DNA from 3 places in the Pseudomonas sp. MH10 genome. Region 3 is predicted to be linked to each of the others. Evidence: riboswitches for the same ligand, from Rfam matches in the RefSeq annotation. Region 3 holds a riboswitch; each other region holds the start of a gene.
What was found. A riboswitch is a leader RNA that binds a small molecule or an ion and turns the genes downstream of it on or off. The one in region 3 is predicted to bind cobalamin.
Positions count from the first base shown of each region.

Region 1 (5,278 bases), 2.3 Mb from region 3:
TACGTCGCCGTTGGGCAGCACGTACAACCAGCGCGGATGGTCCAGGTCTTCGGCAAACGCTGACACTTGAGTGCCCGGCGCGGCAATCGGTTTCGCGCCCTGAGGCCAGCCTACGGCCGGGGCAATATTGACCGTCGGAATCAGCGTTTTATTGGGCTCCGGCAGCATCGGCGTTGGCCCCATGCCATCTGCCACTCTCAGCCTGGACGTTTCGCCGCAGGCAGCCAGGCCGACGGCCAATACCAAAAGGACAGCCATCTGGGGTTTGAAAGTGGGCATGCTGATCTCCATGAAAACAAAGGGGCGAGTAAGGAGATAGAGGCAGCTACACGGTCGAGGTTCAACATTTATTGCTGCGTCGGCTGAAATGAGAAGCGGGTCAAGGTGTACGCCACGGATCGGAGCGTTCCGATCCGTTCGCGCATTACGCGGGGAAGGTGCTAATCAGGCTGTTCTCAGTAACAGTGCGAGACCGGGGAAATACTGGCCGTCTTCGTTGTGTAGCTTGCGATAACCATAAGGGAAGTACCAGGCGATGGCACAGGCGTTTTGTTTTTGCAAATCGTCGACGAAATCTTCCAGCTCTTCGTGCGTGGCGCTTTGCAGGGTTTTGCGCGGCGTGACAAACAGGCAGCCCAACTTAAGATGGTTGGCGTAGCTGGTTTTTTTGGCATCACCAACGATGTCCAGCAGCGCCGGGGTCAAGTTGATTTCGCCGAAAGTTGGCCAGCGTTGCGTGGCCTGAATATAAGCGTTGTCTTCCGAAGTGGCGATGAACAGGCCGGTGCGGGCGCTTCGATCGCCATCATCCTGCTGTTTTTTACTGGGCGCATGTTCCAGCGTCACCATGTCCGCCATCCACGCGGCGTTGGAAAGCACGCCGAGGTTGGTACGTTCGTCGAACCAATGCGTGCATTCACCTTCTCCCATGACCTGACTGTAACGGTCGATGCAATCGAACCAGCGTTCTAACGCTGGACGAAGGAATTCCACTCTTGGGTTGCTGATGATCAAGCCGCGCATGGCGTCTCTCCGTTGTTATTTTATTGGCGTCACGATTATGGCCTTTTGATATCAAATTAAACAATAGCTGCGTTTTACGTGGTTTTGACCTCCTGGAAGACAAACCACAGGGCGCTTTGATTGACGCTCTACCCCCAACCCTCTACCCTTCGCGACGTGTTTCAGGTGCTTCGCAATCCACGATTGGCGGAGTGAAACAGGGAAGCCGGTGAGGGCGCGTCAAGCGGTCGATCCCGGCGCTGCCCCCGCAACGGTAAATGAGTCGACGCTGTGCACTCTGCCACTGTGTCCAAATGGACATGGGAAGGCGCATGGCAGGGAAATCCCACTCATGAGCCCGGAGACCGGCCTGATCCATCCAACAGCATCACGGCGGGCGATGCTCTGCGCACGGCTTTTTTTTGGCCGTGCTGGCAGTCAATTTCTGTGCCTTCCGTTTGCTATCGCGTGACCTGCTCAAGCGGAGAGCTGACATGAACGAATCCCCCGAACGCGATGAACGCCATCTGGCGCGCATGCAGCGCAAAAAAGCCGTGATCGACGAACGCATCGCCAGCTCGCCGGATGAGTGCGGACTGTTGCTGGTGCTCACCGGTAATGGCAAAGGCAAAAGCAGTTCTGCGTTCGGCATGCTCGCCCGGGCCATGGGCCATGGCATGCAATGCGGTGTTGTACAGTTCATCAAAGGCCGCAACAGCACGGGCGAAGAGTTGTTTTTTCGGCGCTTCCCCGAGCAAGTGCGGTACCACGTGATGGGGGAAGGTTTCACTTGGGAAACCCAGGATCGTCAGCGTGACATCGCCGCCGCGCAAGCCGCTTGGGCCGTGTCCCAAGACATGCTCCGCGACCCGAGTATTGGTCTGATCGTGCTCGATGAACTGAACATTGCCCTCAAACACGGTTACCTGGACCTGGAAAAAGTACTCAGCGATCTGCAAGCCCGTCCGCCCATGCAGCACGTGCTGGTGACCGGCCGCGGTGCCAAACCCGAAATGATTGACCTGGCCGATACCGTTTCCGACATTACCGTGGTCAAGCATGCTTTTCAGGCCGGGATTCGTGCGCAGAAAGGCATTGAGTTATGAGTAACCGTTCATGAGCGCACCGCGTCATTGCCCGGCTGTATTAATCGCGGCCCCAGCCTCCGGTCAGGGTAAAACCACCGTCACGGCTGCGTTGGCGCGTCTGCACCGCAACCAAGGGCGGACCGTGCGCGTGTTCAAATGCGGCCCGGACTTTCTCGACCCGATGATTCTTGAACGGGCCAGTGGCGCACCGGTTTATCAGCTGGATTTATGGATGGTCGGTGCCGATGAAAGTCGTCGTCTGTTGTGGGAAGCCGCCGGCGAAGCTGACTTGATTCTGATTGAAGGCGTCATGGGACTGTTCGACGGCACACCCTCAAGTGCCGACCTGGCCCGTCATTTCGGGGTGCCGGTATTAGCGGTGATTGATGGCACGGCCATGGCGCAGACATTTGGCGCATTGGCGTTGGGTTTGGCGCGTTATCAACCGGACCTGCCGTTTGCCGGGGTGTTGGCCAATCGCGTCGGCACCGTGCGCCATGCGCAATTGCTGGAAGGCAGCCTCACCGAAGGATTGCGTTGGTACGGCGCGTTGTCGCGGGAAACCGGGATCGAACTGCCGAGCCGTCATTTGGGCTTGGTCCAGGCCAGCGAACTGAATGATCTGGATGCCCGCCTTGATGCAGCCGCTGCTGCACTGGCCAGCACCTGCGAAGTGGCCTTGCCGCCGCCGGTCGAATTCGCGGCCCCCGATCTGGTCGTGATTGAGTCTTCGTTGGCGGGCGTCAGGATTGCCGTCGCCCATGACGAGGCGTTTGCCTTCCTCTATGGTGCCAACCTTGATCTACTGCGAGCCATGGGCGCCGAGTTGTCGTTTTTCTCGCCCATCCACGACACGCAGATTCCGCCTGCCGACAGCCTGTACTTACCCGGCGGCTACCCTGAATTGCACCACGTGACGCTGGGACAAAACCGGCCCATGCTGGCGGCCATTCGTGCGCACCACGTCGCGGGCAAACCCATGCTGGCGGAATGTGGCGGTATGCTTTACCTGCTCGACGCCTTGACCGATGTCGACGGCCAGCGTGCCGAGTTGGTCGGTTTGCTGAGTGGCGAAGCGGTGATGCAGAAACGTTTGGCAGCCTTGGCCTTACAAACCGTCGAATTGCCCGAAGGTGTTCTGCGCGGCCACACGTATCACCATTCGCTGACCAGCACCGAGTTGCAACCCATCGCCCGTGGTGTGAGCCCTAACGGTGGGCGCGGTGCCGAGGCGGTTTATCGTGACGGTCGGATGACTGCGTCTTACGTGCACTTCTATTTCCCTTCCAACCCCCACGCGGTTGCGGCGCTTTTCAAACCATGAATGATCTGGCTTTCAGCCCTGACGAACGTGCAGCGGTGTACCGCGCAATTGCCGAACGCCGAGACATGCGGCACTTCATCGGCGGCGAAGTGGCCCCGCAATTGTTGGCGCGTCTGTTGGAGGCGGCCCATCAGGCGCCCAGCGTTGGCTTGATGCAGCCGTGGCGTTTCATTCGAATCAGCGACCCGCAGTTGCGCACGCGTATTCAGGCGCAAGTCGAGGAAGAACGAATTCGTACCGCTCAAGCCCTGGGCGAGCGCTCGGACGACTTCATGAAGCTCAAAGTCGAAGGCATCAATGAATGCGCGGAAGTCTTGGTCGCCGCGTTGATGGACGACCGCGAACGGCATATTTTTGGTCGACGTACCTTGCCGGAAATGGACATGGCGTCTTTGTCCTGCGCGATTCAAAACCTTTGGCTGGCTTCTCGCGCTGAAGGGTTGGGCATGGGCTGGGTGTCACTGTTCGAGCCACAGGCGTTGGCTGACTTGCTGGGCATGCCGGCCGGGGCCAAGCCGCTGGCGGTTCTGTGCCTGGGGCCGGTGGCCGAATTCTACCCGGCGCCGATGCTGGTCTTGGAAGGCTGGGCGCAGGTACGGCCATTAAGCGAGTTGCTGTATGAAAATCAGTGGGGCGTGACCCGATGAGTGTTGCGTTATTGAGCCTCGCCGGCGTCGCATTGGATGCGCTGCTGGGTGAGCCGAAACGAGCACATCCGTTGGTAGCCTTCGGGCGCTTTGCCGATCGGATTGAGCAACGCTTCAATTCGGCTGGACGTGGCTGGCGCAGCCATGGCGTCACCGCCTGGTTTATCGCGGTGGTTCCACTGACCCTGCTGGCGACAGCGTTAAGTTGGCTGCCCTACGTCGGCTGGCTGGTAAACATTGCAGCGTTGTATTGCGCGCTGGGTTTGCGCAGCCTCGGTGAACATGTCGAGCCGGTGGCCCAGGCCTTGCGCGGCGCCGATCTGGATGAAGCGCGGCATCGGGTTTCGTATTTGGTCAGTCGTCAGACGGCCGAGCTGGATTCAACCGAGGTCGCACGTGCGGCCACTGAGTCGGTATTGGAAAATGGCAGCGATGCGGTCTTCGCCGCCTTGTTCTGGTTTTTGATCGCGGGTGTGCCGGGCGTGGTGCTGTACCGCTTGAGCAATACCCTGGACGCCATGTGGGGGTACCGCAATGAACGCTTTGAGCGTTTCGGTTGGGCGGCGGCGAAAATCGATGACCTTTTAAATTACGTTCCAGCACGCTTGGTGGCGTTAACCTACGCCATATTGGGCAACACCCCACTGGCGTTGCGGTGTTGGCGCGAGCAAGCGCCACACTGGGATAGCCCTAACGCTGGTCCGGTAATGGCCGCTGGCGCCGGAGCGTTAGGCGTAGAGTTAGGCGGGCCAGCGATTTATCACGGTGAGTTACACACGCGTCCACAGCTGGGCAAGGGTGCTCCCGCCGACGCCCAATCAATTGACCGTGGCTGGCAGCTGGTCCAGCGCGGGGTCTGGTTATGGTTGTTGATCGTGTGTGTAGGGGCTCAATTGTATGCTTGAACACGGTGGCCGCTTGAAGCAAGCGGCCGTGCGTTATGGCATCGCCGAAGACAACTGGCTGGACTTGTCCAGTGGCATTGCGCCTTGGCCATGGCCCGTTCCACAAATTCCGACGCGTGCCTGGGCGCGCTTGCCAGAAATCAACGACGGTCTGGAAGCGGCCGCCTGCGCCTATTACGGCGCAGAACAGGTGTTGCCGGTGCCGGGGTCGCAAGCCGCGATTCAGGCGCTGCCGCGTCTGCGTCGTGCGGGCAAAGTCGGCGTGTTGTCACCGTGTTACGCCGAACATGCCGAAGCCTGGCGCAGCAGCGG
Region 1 covers NZ_CP133783.1:5,257,187-5,262,464, forward strand. The annotation lists gene RHM59_RS23780 (sorbosone dehydrogenase family protein) at 1-279, opposite strand, end outside; gene RHM59_RS23785 (hypothetical protein) at 445-1,023, opposite strand; cobalamin riboswitch at 1,170-1,391, shown strand; gene cobO (cob(I)yrinic acid a,c-diamide adenosyltransferase) at 1,497-2,108, shown strand; gene RHM59_RS23795 (cobyrinate a,c-diamide synthase) at 2,119-3,414, shown strand; gene bluB (5,6-dimethylbenzimidazole synthase) at 3,411-4,061, shown strand; gene cbiB (adenosylcobinamide-phosphate synthase CbiB) at 4,058-4,966, shown strand; gene cobD (threonine-phosphate decarboxylase CobD) at 4,959-5,278, shown strand, end outside.
Region 1: it holds a riboswitch for cobalamin, as region 3 does, so the genes downstream of both, cobO (cob(I)yrinic acid a,c-diamide adenosyltransferase) here and RHM59_RS08985 (CbtB domain-containing protein) in region 3, are expected to answer to the same signal.

Region 2 (5,278 bases), 1.2 Mb from region 3:
AGTACGTCGAGGCGACCACGGCTCGGTGCGCCGCTGGGGCCTGCCGGGACAAATCGACCGCTCAGTGCATCGAGCAACCCTTGCATTTCAGCCAGGCCACAGGCATCAAGGCGCGGCGCAACCACTTCGCGCAATGAATGAAGAATAAGTTTTAAGTCATTGTTTTCAGATAACTCGTCTATTGGTGACCCGTGCAGCACTTGCTCAATCAGCTGCGCCGCATACAATTCCAACCGCTCTCGAACGTCGCCAGCCGTTCGCCAAGGGTCTTGGCTGACGCTGAGCAACGCATCGGGCCGAGGGCCGTTCCAAGGCTCGGATAACTCACAGTTCAACGGGTCGAAACCTAAATCGAGAGCTTTGCTCAGGGCCCGTAGCAAGCTCGATTGAGCGCCACGGCCGTCGCCTCGGGGGATGCGTAATAGGGCCAGCAAGGTGTCGATGCGCAACCGACCGCTGGGCGATTCGCCGAAAATGTGCAAACCGTCGCGAATCTGCGATTCCTTGAGGTCGCACAAATAGGTGTCCAGACGCGGCAGCCAGCCCCCCGCATCGGCGTCGCTGTCGAGCTGCTCGCCCAGTTGCAGCTCGCGGTCGATGTGGGTTTCCCGGACCAGCTTAAGAATGTCGCGTTGCAGTTCCCGTGCCCGGCGTGGATCGAGCAATTGCGCTTCGTAGAACTCGTCGGCCAGCACTTCCAGGTCACGCAACGGGCCATAGGTTTCGGCTCGGGTCAACGGCGGCATCAAGTGGTCGATGATCACCGCTTGGGTACGGCGCTTGGCTTGAGCCCCCTCGCCCGGATCGTTGACGATGAACGGATAGATGTTCGGCATCGCGCCTAATACCGCGTCCGGCCAGCAGGTCTCTGACAACCCCACGCCTTTGCCCGGCAACCATTCAAGATTGCCGTGTTTGCCAACATGGATCACCGCATGGGCGCCGTAGGCTGTGCGCAACCAGAAATAGAACGCGAGATAGCCGTGGGGCGGCACCAAATCCGGGTCGTGATAGACCGCACTGGCATCGACCTGGTAACCCCGTGCTGGCTGAATACCAACGAAGGTCATTCCAAAACGCAGCCCAGCAATCATCATGCGCTCGGCGCGAAACATCGGATCGGCCTGTGGCGCACCCCAACGCGCAGTCACCGCCTGTTGATTGGCCAATGGCAATTGACTGAATGCCGCCCAGTAATCGTCCAGCGCCATGCTCTGCTCGCAAGGACGTTGGTCAATGGTTTCCAAATCATTGGTGACGCCGCCGAGCAGCGCATGGATCAAGGCCGTACCGCTTTCGGGCAACGGTGTCAGCAGGTAACCCTGCGCCTGCATCTCGCGCAAAATATTCAGCGCGGCGGCGGGTGTGTCCAGGCCCACGCCATTGCCGATGCGACCATCGCGGGTCGGGTAATTGGCAAGTATCAGTGCAATGTGTTTTTGCTCGTTCGGCAGCCGTGCCAGCTCAATCCAGCGCTGCGCCAACTCGGCGACAAAATCCATGCGTTCAGGCTGAGCGCGATAACACACCACGTCCGACTGGCTGCGTTCGCTGTGCCACGCCAAGTCCTTGAAACTGATCGGCCGACTGATAATCCGCCCGTCCAGCTCCGGCAACGCGATGTGCATTGCCAAGTCCCGCGCGCCCAAGCCTTGTTCACTGGCCTGCCAAGCGGGCTCGTTGTCCTGCGCACAAATAGCTTGAATGACCGGCACGTTGCGCCGAAACGGTCGCAGATGAGGGGCTTCGGGGCTGGATTGGGCAAAGCCGGTGGTATTGAGGATCAGCTCAGCCCGGACCTGATCGAACAGGTCCTCCACCACCGCCAGACAACCCGCTTCTTTCAAGCTGGCGACTGCAATGGGCAGTGGATTCAGGCCCTGAGCCTGCAAACGGGCGCAAAACACGTCGATAAATCCAGTGTTGGCCGCTTGCAGATGGGAGCGATAAAACAGCAGCCCTACCACCGGTTGCGACGGCTGCCATTGGGCTTGCCAATCGCTCAGGTTCGCGTTGGTTATGTGCGGGTGATAAATCGCGGTACGTGGCAGGGTGGCCGGTTCAGCCCATGGATAGTCACGCGCCAGAAAGCGACTGGCCAAGCACCGATACAGCTCCAGCGCATTGTGCAGGCCGCCCTGGCGCAAAAAATGCCAAAGCCGCTCGCCCTCTTCCGCCGTCACGTTGCTTAAGCCGCTAAGCTCCGGGTCAGGCCGGTCATCGCCGGGCACCAGAATCAGCTTCACACCACGCTCAGCCAACTGCACCAGGCGCTCGACGCCGTAACGCCAATAACCGATACCGCCGTGCAGCGAAATCAAAATAACCTTGGCGTGTCGCAGCACTTGGTCGACATACAGGTCCACCGATGCATGATTCTGCACTTGCATCGGGTTGGCTAGGCGCAGACTTGGGTAGTCGTCGGGTAACTGTTGCGCCGCTTCAGCGAGCAGCGCCAAGTGGGAATCGCCGCTACAGAGAATCACCAGCTCGGCCGGGGTTTGCCCCAAATCGGCGATGCTGTCGTCGGGGACGAATCCGCCGGGCTGGGTTCTCAGTAAATGCATGGGTCAGCCAGCAACCGTTGCGCGCAACTGGGCTTCAAGCACCCCGGCGTCGAGCTTCTGACCGATCAACACCAAATGGGTTACTCGCTCTTCGTCGGCACGCCACGCGCGGTCGAAATGTTTGTCGAAACGGGTACCGACACCCTGAATCAGCAAACGCATCGGTTTGCCCGGAATCGCGGCAAAGCCTTTGACCCGCAAAATACCGTGCTGCACCACCAATTGGTTCAAGGCATCGAGTAACACGCTTTCGTCAGCCTGCGGCAAGGTGATTGAGATCGAGTCGAATGCGTCATGGTCATGATCGGCAGGGTCTGCGCCTTCATGAGAATCGTGATGGCTATGGCGACCGTCGATATGCAACTCGGACTCGGCGGCCAAACCCAACAACACGCTGATCGGCAAGCGACCATTGCTGGCTTCGATCACTTTCACCGCTGGCGGCAGCTCTTCCGAGACTTCGGCACGGACTGCGGCGAGGCCGGCAGCGTCCATCTTGTCAGCCTTGTTGAGGATTACCAGATCAGCGCTGGACAGCTGATCGGCGAACAACTCGTGCAGCGGCGATTCATGGTCCAGGTTCGGATCCAGCTTTCGTTGGGCATCGACTTGATCCGGGAATGCCGCGAAGGTACCGGCCAGTACTGCCGGGCTATCGACGACGGTGATTACCGCGTCAACCGTGCAGGCGTTGCGAATTTCCGGCCACTGAAAAGCTTGAACCAAGGGTTTTGGCAACGCCAGGCCAGAGGTCTCGATCAGGATGTGGTCCAGATCGCCACGGCGTGCGACCAGTTCGCGCATGACGGGGAAGAACTCTTCCTGAACCGTGCAGCACAAGCAGCCGTTGGCCAACTCATACACCCGGCCATTGGCTTCTTCTTCGGTGCAGCCAATGCTGCATTGTTTGAGCAGGTCGCCGTCAATCCCCAGTTCGCCGAACTCGTTGACGATCACCGCGATGCGCCGACCGTCAGCGTTATCGAGCATATGCCGCAGCAAGGTGGTTTTGCCCGAACCGAGGAAGCCGGTGACGATGGTGACAGGAAGTTTGGCCAGCGTTTTCATTGGGTGCCCTTTGGCAAAGCGGCGGGCAAAACAGGACGAGAACCACGCAGCGCAGGCGCGCGGATCAACTCGCCACCGGATCACCCCGCCCGGTTGTAGTGAGAATTCTGATGTTGAGGCAGGTCTCCTGGCTTGCGGTGGCGTGTCGAGCGCCTCTTCGCGAGACGTCCTGCACGCGTTCATTGCGCCTTCCCGCGTCAGGCGCAGTGGCTGTGCAATGAACATGACCGATTACAGTTGCGGGGGCAGCCGCGGCATTGACCGCGTTCCCTTCTTAGCCCCGACCTGCGCCGGAGAACCTCAAGCGTGCAAGGCTACGCAGTGACCTTGGGCAGGTCAATCACCAGCGCCGTTTGACGGGATGTGCGATTGACGTTTTGCGCTGAGTCATGGTCTCCTGCCACGCTTTGTCGGTACCTGAGGACAGCACGATGTCGACGACGCTGGTGGTGGGGCTTGGCTGCCAGCGCGGCTGTCCCGCCAGCCTGTTGCTTGAACTGATGGAGCAGAATTTGGCGGCTCACGGGTTTCTCATCGAAGCGATTGCCGCCTTGGCCTCCATTGATCAGAAAAGCGCTGAACCGGGACTGCTGGCGCTGGCCACGCAGCTCGCTCTGCCCTTGGTGTTTTTCAGTTCGGCCGAACTGGCGGACTTCGATGCGCAGTTGAGCCATCGATCGGCGCTGGCCTTTGCGCATACCGGTTGCCATGGCGTGGCAGAAAGTGCCGCCCTGGCCCTGGCGCAACGCCTCAGCGGACACCCCGGTACCTTGCTCATCAACCGCAGCAAAAACCGACGCGCGACATTTGCCTTGGCGGGTGATGTGCCTAATCGTCGATAATCCGCATCCTTGCTCACTTCAGCTATCCCTTCGCAGCTTCAGGAGATTCCATGACCGTCTTTTTCATCGGCGCAGGCCCCGGCGACCCGGAGCTGATCACGGTCAAAGGCCAACGTTTGATCCGCAGCTGCCCGGTGATTATCTACGCCGGATCATTGGTGCCGACGGCAGTGCTGGAAGGCCATAACGCGTTGCAGGTCATCAATAGCGCGGAGTTACACCTGGAGCAGATCATCGCCGTGATGAAGTCTGCTCATGAACAAGGCCAAGACATCGCCCGGGTTCATTCGGGCGATCCGAGCCTGTATGGCGCAATCGGTGAGCAAATTCGTCACTTGCGCGAGTTGAGCATCCCGTTCGAGATCATCCCTGGCGTTACCGCCACCGCTGCGTGCGCAGCGCTGTTAGGTGTGGAGCTGACGTTGCCGGACATTTCCCAGAGCGTGATTTTGACCCGCTACGCGGATAAAACCTCGATGCCGGTTGGCGAGGAATTGGCCAGCCTGGCGCAGCATCAGGCGACCATGGCCATTCATCTGGGGGTTAACCATCTGCCCAAGATAGTGGCCGAACTTGTTCCCCACTACGGCGCCGATTGCCCGATTGCGGTGGTCCATCGCGCCAGTTGGCCGGATCAGGACTGGGTGATAGGCACTTTGGCGGACATAGAAGAAAAAGTGCAGGCCAAAGGTTTTCGCCGCACCGCGTTGATTCTGGTGGGCCGGGTGTTGGGCAATGACAACTTTTCCGACTCATCGCTATACCGCGCCGGGCATGCCCATGTGTTTCGGCCTTGAGTGA
Region 2 covers NZ_CP133783.1:764,087-769,364, reverse strand. The annotation lists gene cobN (cobaltochelatase subunit CobN) at 1-2,567, opposite strand, end outside; gene cobW (cobalamin biosynthesis protein CobW) at 2,571-3,635, opposite strand; cobalamin riboswitch at 3,735-3,953, opposite strand; gene RHM59_RS03565 (cobalamin biosynthesis protein) at 4,067-4,477, shown strand; gene cobM (precorrin-4 C(11)-methyltransferase) at 4,528-5,274, shown strand.
Region 2: it holds a riboswitch for cobalamin, as region 3 does, so the genes downstream of both, cobW (cobalamin biosynthesis protein CobW) here and RHM59_RS08985 (CbtB domain-containing protein) in region 3, are expected to answer to the same signal.

Region 3 (5,278 bases):
GTCACCGGCCCCGGCATCATTGCCGCCTATCCGACGGTCATTAAAGCAGACGAACTATGAACACCCGCGAAACCCCGGTCCTGCGCGACGCCACCGACGACGACCTGCCCAGCGTGCAATCCATTTACGCGGCGCACGTGCTCGGCGGTATCGCCAGTTTCGAACTGGAAGCGCCCAGCGTCGCCGACATGCTGGGCCGGCGCGCTGACATCCTGTCCAAAGGGCTGCCGTATCTGGTCGCCGAACGTGGGGGTGAAGTGGTGGGTTATGGCTACGCGACCCTGCACCGACCGCGCCCGGGTTACCGTTTTACGGTTGAAGATTCGGTGTATGTGCGTGAGGGGCTGGGCGGGAAGGGCATTGGCCAGGCGCTGCTCGGCGCAATCATTGAGCGCTGCACCCAAGCCGGCTCGCGGCAGATGATCGCGATCATTGGCAACAGCGAGAATTACGCCTCGATCCGACTGCACGAACGCCTCGGTTTTCGCCGCGTGGGGGTGTTTGAATCGGTGGGTTTCAAGCACGGGCGCTGGGTGGACACCGTTCTGATGCAGCGCGCGCTAGGTTTGTAGGAGAAGCACCCACCGCCTTCGACGCCGCGCCGTCGCGCAGCAAACTGTGTGGCACTTTGTGTTGTTTGAGGCTGCAGCGCGTCAGGGCTTGCGCCTTCCCGAATAAATTCGGTCCCACACAGCCTGCACAGGTTTGACGCTGCACAGATTTCTGTAGGAGCTGCCGAAGGCTGCGATAAGGTCCGAAGGACCTTCGCCAACACGTTGGCTCTACCGCGGCTTGGTGTTTGCTGCGCGCTCCATCCTCAGTCGCCAGCGTCCGTTGTACCTCAGCTCGGTCATCGACAGCGGTTCGATGTCGATGGCATTGAACGCTGTCATCGGGCATTGCAGCGCATGGACGATGGCCGCGCGGATGATGAAGGGGTGGGTAATCGCGATGATGTGGCCGGGGGTGCGCAGCGTATCGAGCCATGCACTGACGCGGGCGCAAACGTCGGCAATGGATTCGCCACCGTGGGGCGCGCTCATGCTGTCGGTAAGCCAGGCGTTAAGCGCTTCGGGTTCTTGGGCTTGAAGGTCGTCAATACGCTGACCCTGCCAACGTCCGAAATCGCAATCGCGCAGGGCGGGCACGATGTCCAACTCGCTTGCGAACAGCAAGCCGGTCTGCTGCGCGCGAGTTTCTGGTGCGCTAAGCAACTGGGCAGAGAGCTTGAAGTGTCCAGACAGCGAACCCGCTGACGATTGCCAGTCCATCTCGATGGGTTCGTCTTGCGCAAAGCGCCCAAGTTTTTGCGCAACGGTTCGGGCGTGGCAGATCAAGGTCAGACGGGTTGCCATGGCGGTTCACACTGGTTTTACAAGTCGAGAAGAGTACACTGCCCGAGCAGTTGCATCATGTTGCAAAGCAGGAAGCCGGTTGGAATCCGGTGCGGTCGCGCCACTGTATTCGGTCATTGCCGTAAGCCAGACCTTGTTTTGTCCACCCGTTATCCGTATTGGGACGCGAGTTCCCTGGAGACTCTTATGACTTTCAACGCCACAACCCATACCGATACCTCGCTGCCGGTGATCCCGTTGGGTGAAATTCTGCCGTGGGCCGTGTTCGTCGGTTTGCTGTTGATGCTTGCGCTGTATTTCGTTGGCGCAGAACAAGGCGCCACGTCGATGTTTTCCGGAACGTATGTCCATGAGTTTGTGCATGACGGTCGCCACTTGCTGGGCTTCCCTTGCCACTAACTTCAGGAACATGACATGACTGGGCAATTACTTATTAGAGGAATGCTGGTGGGCTTGCTCGCCGGTCTTCTTGCGTTTGGCTTTGCCAAAGTGTTTGGTGAGCCGCAGATCGACAGGGCTATCGCCTTCGAAGAACACCACATGTCGGCGATGCACGGCGACGCTCCGGAAGAAGAGCTGATCAGCCGCGAGGTACAAAGCACCTTCGGTTTGTTCACCGGCATCATGGTCTACAGCGTCTCGCTGGGCGGGATTTTCGCTCTGGTGTTCGCTTACACCTTGGGTCGGGCTGGCAACATGGGCCCTCGTGGGCTAGCGGCATTGCTGGCATTGGCCGCCTTCGTAGCGATCATTTTGGTGCCGGGTATGAAGTACCCCGCTAATCCACCGTCGATTGGCGACCCTGCAACCATCGGCAAACGCACCAAGTTGTTCTTCCTAATGATGCTGCTCTCTGTGGCAGCGATGGTCATCGCGATCAACGCGGCGCGTAAGCTCATTGCTACCCGCGGCGTCTGGAATGGCGCGTTGCTGGCGGTTGCTTTGTATGCGGCGATCATGATTCTGGCGACGGCGATGTTTCCTACGGTTAATGAAGTGCCACAGGATTTCTCGGCGGTGTTGCTGTGGAAATTTCGCACGGCTTCGCTGGGTATTCAAATCGTACTGTGGACCACCGTCGGCTTGGCCTTTGGCTGGCTGGCGGAGCGCAAGCTCAATCCGGTGACTTCACCGCCTCGGGCCAAGCTTCAGTCCTGAGTAGAGGCCCGCCGCGTGCGGGCCTTTTACTGTGTGTCTAGCTTCGTGGCTTTAACCTATTTGACTGTGATCTGAGAGGAACGCATGCCGACTGTTTTGGTGCTGGTAGAAAACGTTAATGATTACCTGCCGATCATTGAAAACAGTGGTTTTACGCTGATTCTTGCGCCGAGCCCGGCCGAGCGCGCCAAGGCTATTGCGACCTATGGCGAGCAGATCAATGCGGTGTTGACCCGAGGCCCGTTGGGTTTCTTCGCCGATGAAATGGCTGCGCTGCCGCATTTGCAGATCATCTGCGTGATTGGCGCCGGTTACGAACATGTCGACCTTGATGCCGCCCAGGCGCGGGGCGTTGTGGTCACCAACGGGGCAGGGGTCAACTCGCCGTCGGTGGCCGATCACGCCATGGCCTTGTTGCTGTCGTTGGTGCGGGATATTCCACGGGCCGACGCCTCGGTTCGACGCGGCGAGTGGTGCAAAATCATGCGTCCTTCATTGGCTGGAAAACGCCTCGGCATTCTTGGCATGGGCTCGGTGGGCATGGCCATCGCCAAGCGTGCGGCTGGATTCGACATGTCCGTCAGTTACCACAATCGTCGCCCGCGCAACGACGTGCCCTACGCGTATTGCGCCACGCCGGAGGCGCTGGCCAGCGCCTCGGACTTCTTCATCGTCGCCACGCCGGGCGGTGCAGGTACTCATCAGTTGGTGGACAAAGCGGTGCTTGAAGCACTGGGCCCTAACGGGTTTATCGTCAATATCGCTCGCGCCAGCGTTATTTCGACTGCGGACTTGATCGAAGCCCTGAAACACCGGCGCATCGCTGGCGCCGCGCTGGACGTGTTCGACGACGAACCGCGAGTGCCCGATGCGCTGAAAGCCCTAAGCAACGTGGTGTTGACCCCACATGTTGCTGGCCTGTCGCCGGAAGCGTCCCAAGGCACCGTGCAAATGGTCGCCGATAACTTGCTGGCGCACTTTTCAGGGCGACCGGTGCTGACGCCAGTGCCGTTGCCGGGGAAATGAAGTCGCTGGGTACCGCGCGACGCCAACAATCTCTGTAGGAGAGTCCGCCACGTCTTCGACGCCGCGCTGTCGCGCAGCAAACTGAGTGGCACTTTGTGTGGTTTGAGGTTGCAGGGTGTCAGGACTGAAGCCTTCCCGAATAAATTCGGTCCCACAGATGTTGGCGATGCACACATTCGGTAGGCGCCGAAGGCTGCGATAGGTCCGAAGGACCTTCGCCAACACGTTGGCTCTTACAGAGGTCCGTATCGTCGGGCTCTGATGAACCATCACCTGCGTTGCTCCGTCCAAAAGCTTCAGTGTTCTGTCCAACCTGTTTTTAACGGTCTTGTGCACACTAGGGCCATGCCCGTTACACATTGGCTGTCTGTCAGGAGAAACCCATGAGTGATTTTGTGATTGCCCCCGTTACCGCTCCGTCGTTGGCCGTTGAAGGCACGTCGAGCCGTTTCCCGATTCGTCGCGTGTTTTGCGTTGGCCGTAACTACTCCGACCACGCTCGGGAAATGGGCCACGATCCAGACCGCGAACCACCGTTTTTCTTTATGAAGCCGGCCGACGCCGTGGTTCCGGCCGAAGGGACCATTGCCTACCCAACACTGACTGAAGACTTGCACCACGAGATCGAACTGGTGGTGGCGATTGGTAAAGATGGCGTCGATATTGCGCCTGAAGACGCGTTGAGCCACGTATGGGGCTATGCGGTAGGCGCTGATCTGACCCGTCGTGATATTCAAGCTCAAGCGAAAAAAATGGGTCGGCCGTGGGACTGGGCCAAGGGTTTTGACGAATCCGGGCCTAGCTCGCCGCTTAAACCGCTCAGCAGCGTCGGTCACTTGGAGGGCGCCGCGATCTGGCTCAAGGTCAACGGTGTCGAGCGTCAACGTGGCAACCTCAGCGACCAGATCTGGCCGGTGAAAGACGTGATCAGCTACCTCTCACAATCGGTCAAACTCAAAGCGGGCGACTTGATTTTCACTGGCACCCCAGCCGGGGTTGGCGCGTTGCAGGTGGGCGACGTGGTTAACGGCGGGATCGACGGGCTGAACGAATTCACCTTCACCGTGGGCCCGCGCTAACGCCCAACCGTTCACCCCGATCACTATTCGCTAGGCCTGACCGCCGCATCTGAAATACCCTGTGGCGGTCAGTCCAAAAGCAGTCAGGGTGCACCCGCCATGTCGACATTGTCCCGAATCCCCACTTACGGCATGCAGCAGCGCAGCGACCGTGCGGATTTCTACATCCGTGACAAGTCGGCACGTCCACCGCTGACCACGCCGCACCGGCATGAATATTTTCAGATTCAAATCAACCTCGGTGGCGACACCGTGCAGCACATTGGTGGCGCGATTCGAGCGTTTGCGCGCAATACCCTGGCGTTTATCCTGCCCCATCGCTTGCACGTTATTCCCCATCCCGACGACGGCAATTTTGTCTTGATCAACTTCTCTCAGGAATTTTTCCTGCAACATTTGCCGTGCGATCCCATGGACCTTGAGGATGTTTCTTTAGCCCAAGCGCCGGAATTGGCGCCATTCCGCTTTCAAGAACACCTCGATTTCGTGCTGGACGATGCGAACTTCTCTGAAGTGGAAGGACTGCTGCAAAAAATGCGCGAACTCGACCAGAACCGGCAGTTGGGCACCGGTTTGATGCTCAAGGGCTATCTGCTGCAACTGATCGGTAAGGTCTGCAATGTGTATGAGGCTCAATTGTTGGCGTTGTCTGCCAGCAAG
Region 3 covers NZ_CP133783.1:1,985,884-1,991,161, reverse strand. The annotation lists gene RHM59_RS08995 (N-acetyltransferase family protein) at 57-572, shown strand; gene RHM59_RS08990 (histidine phosphatase family protein) at 783-1,355, opposite strand; cobalamin riboswitch at 1,370-1,511, shown strand; gene RHM59_RS08985 (CbtB domain-containing protein) at 1,542-1,754, shown strand; gene RHM59_RS08980 (CbtA family protein) at 1,797-2,513, shown strand; gene RHM59_RS08975 (2-hydroxyacid dehydrogenase) at 2,598-3,539, shown strand; gene RHM59_RS08970 (fumarylacetoacetate hydrolase family protein) at 3,923-4,618, shown strand; gene RHM59_RS08965 (AraC family transcriptional regulator) at 4,718-5,278, shown strand, end outside.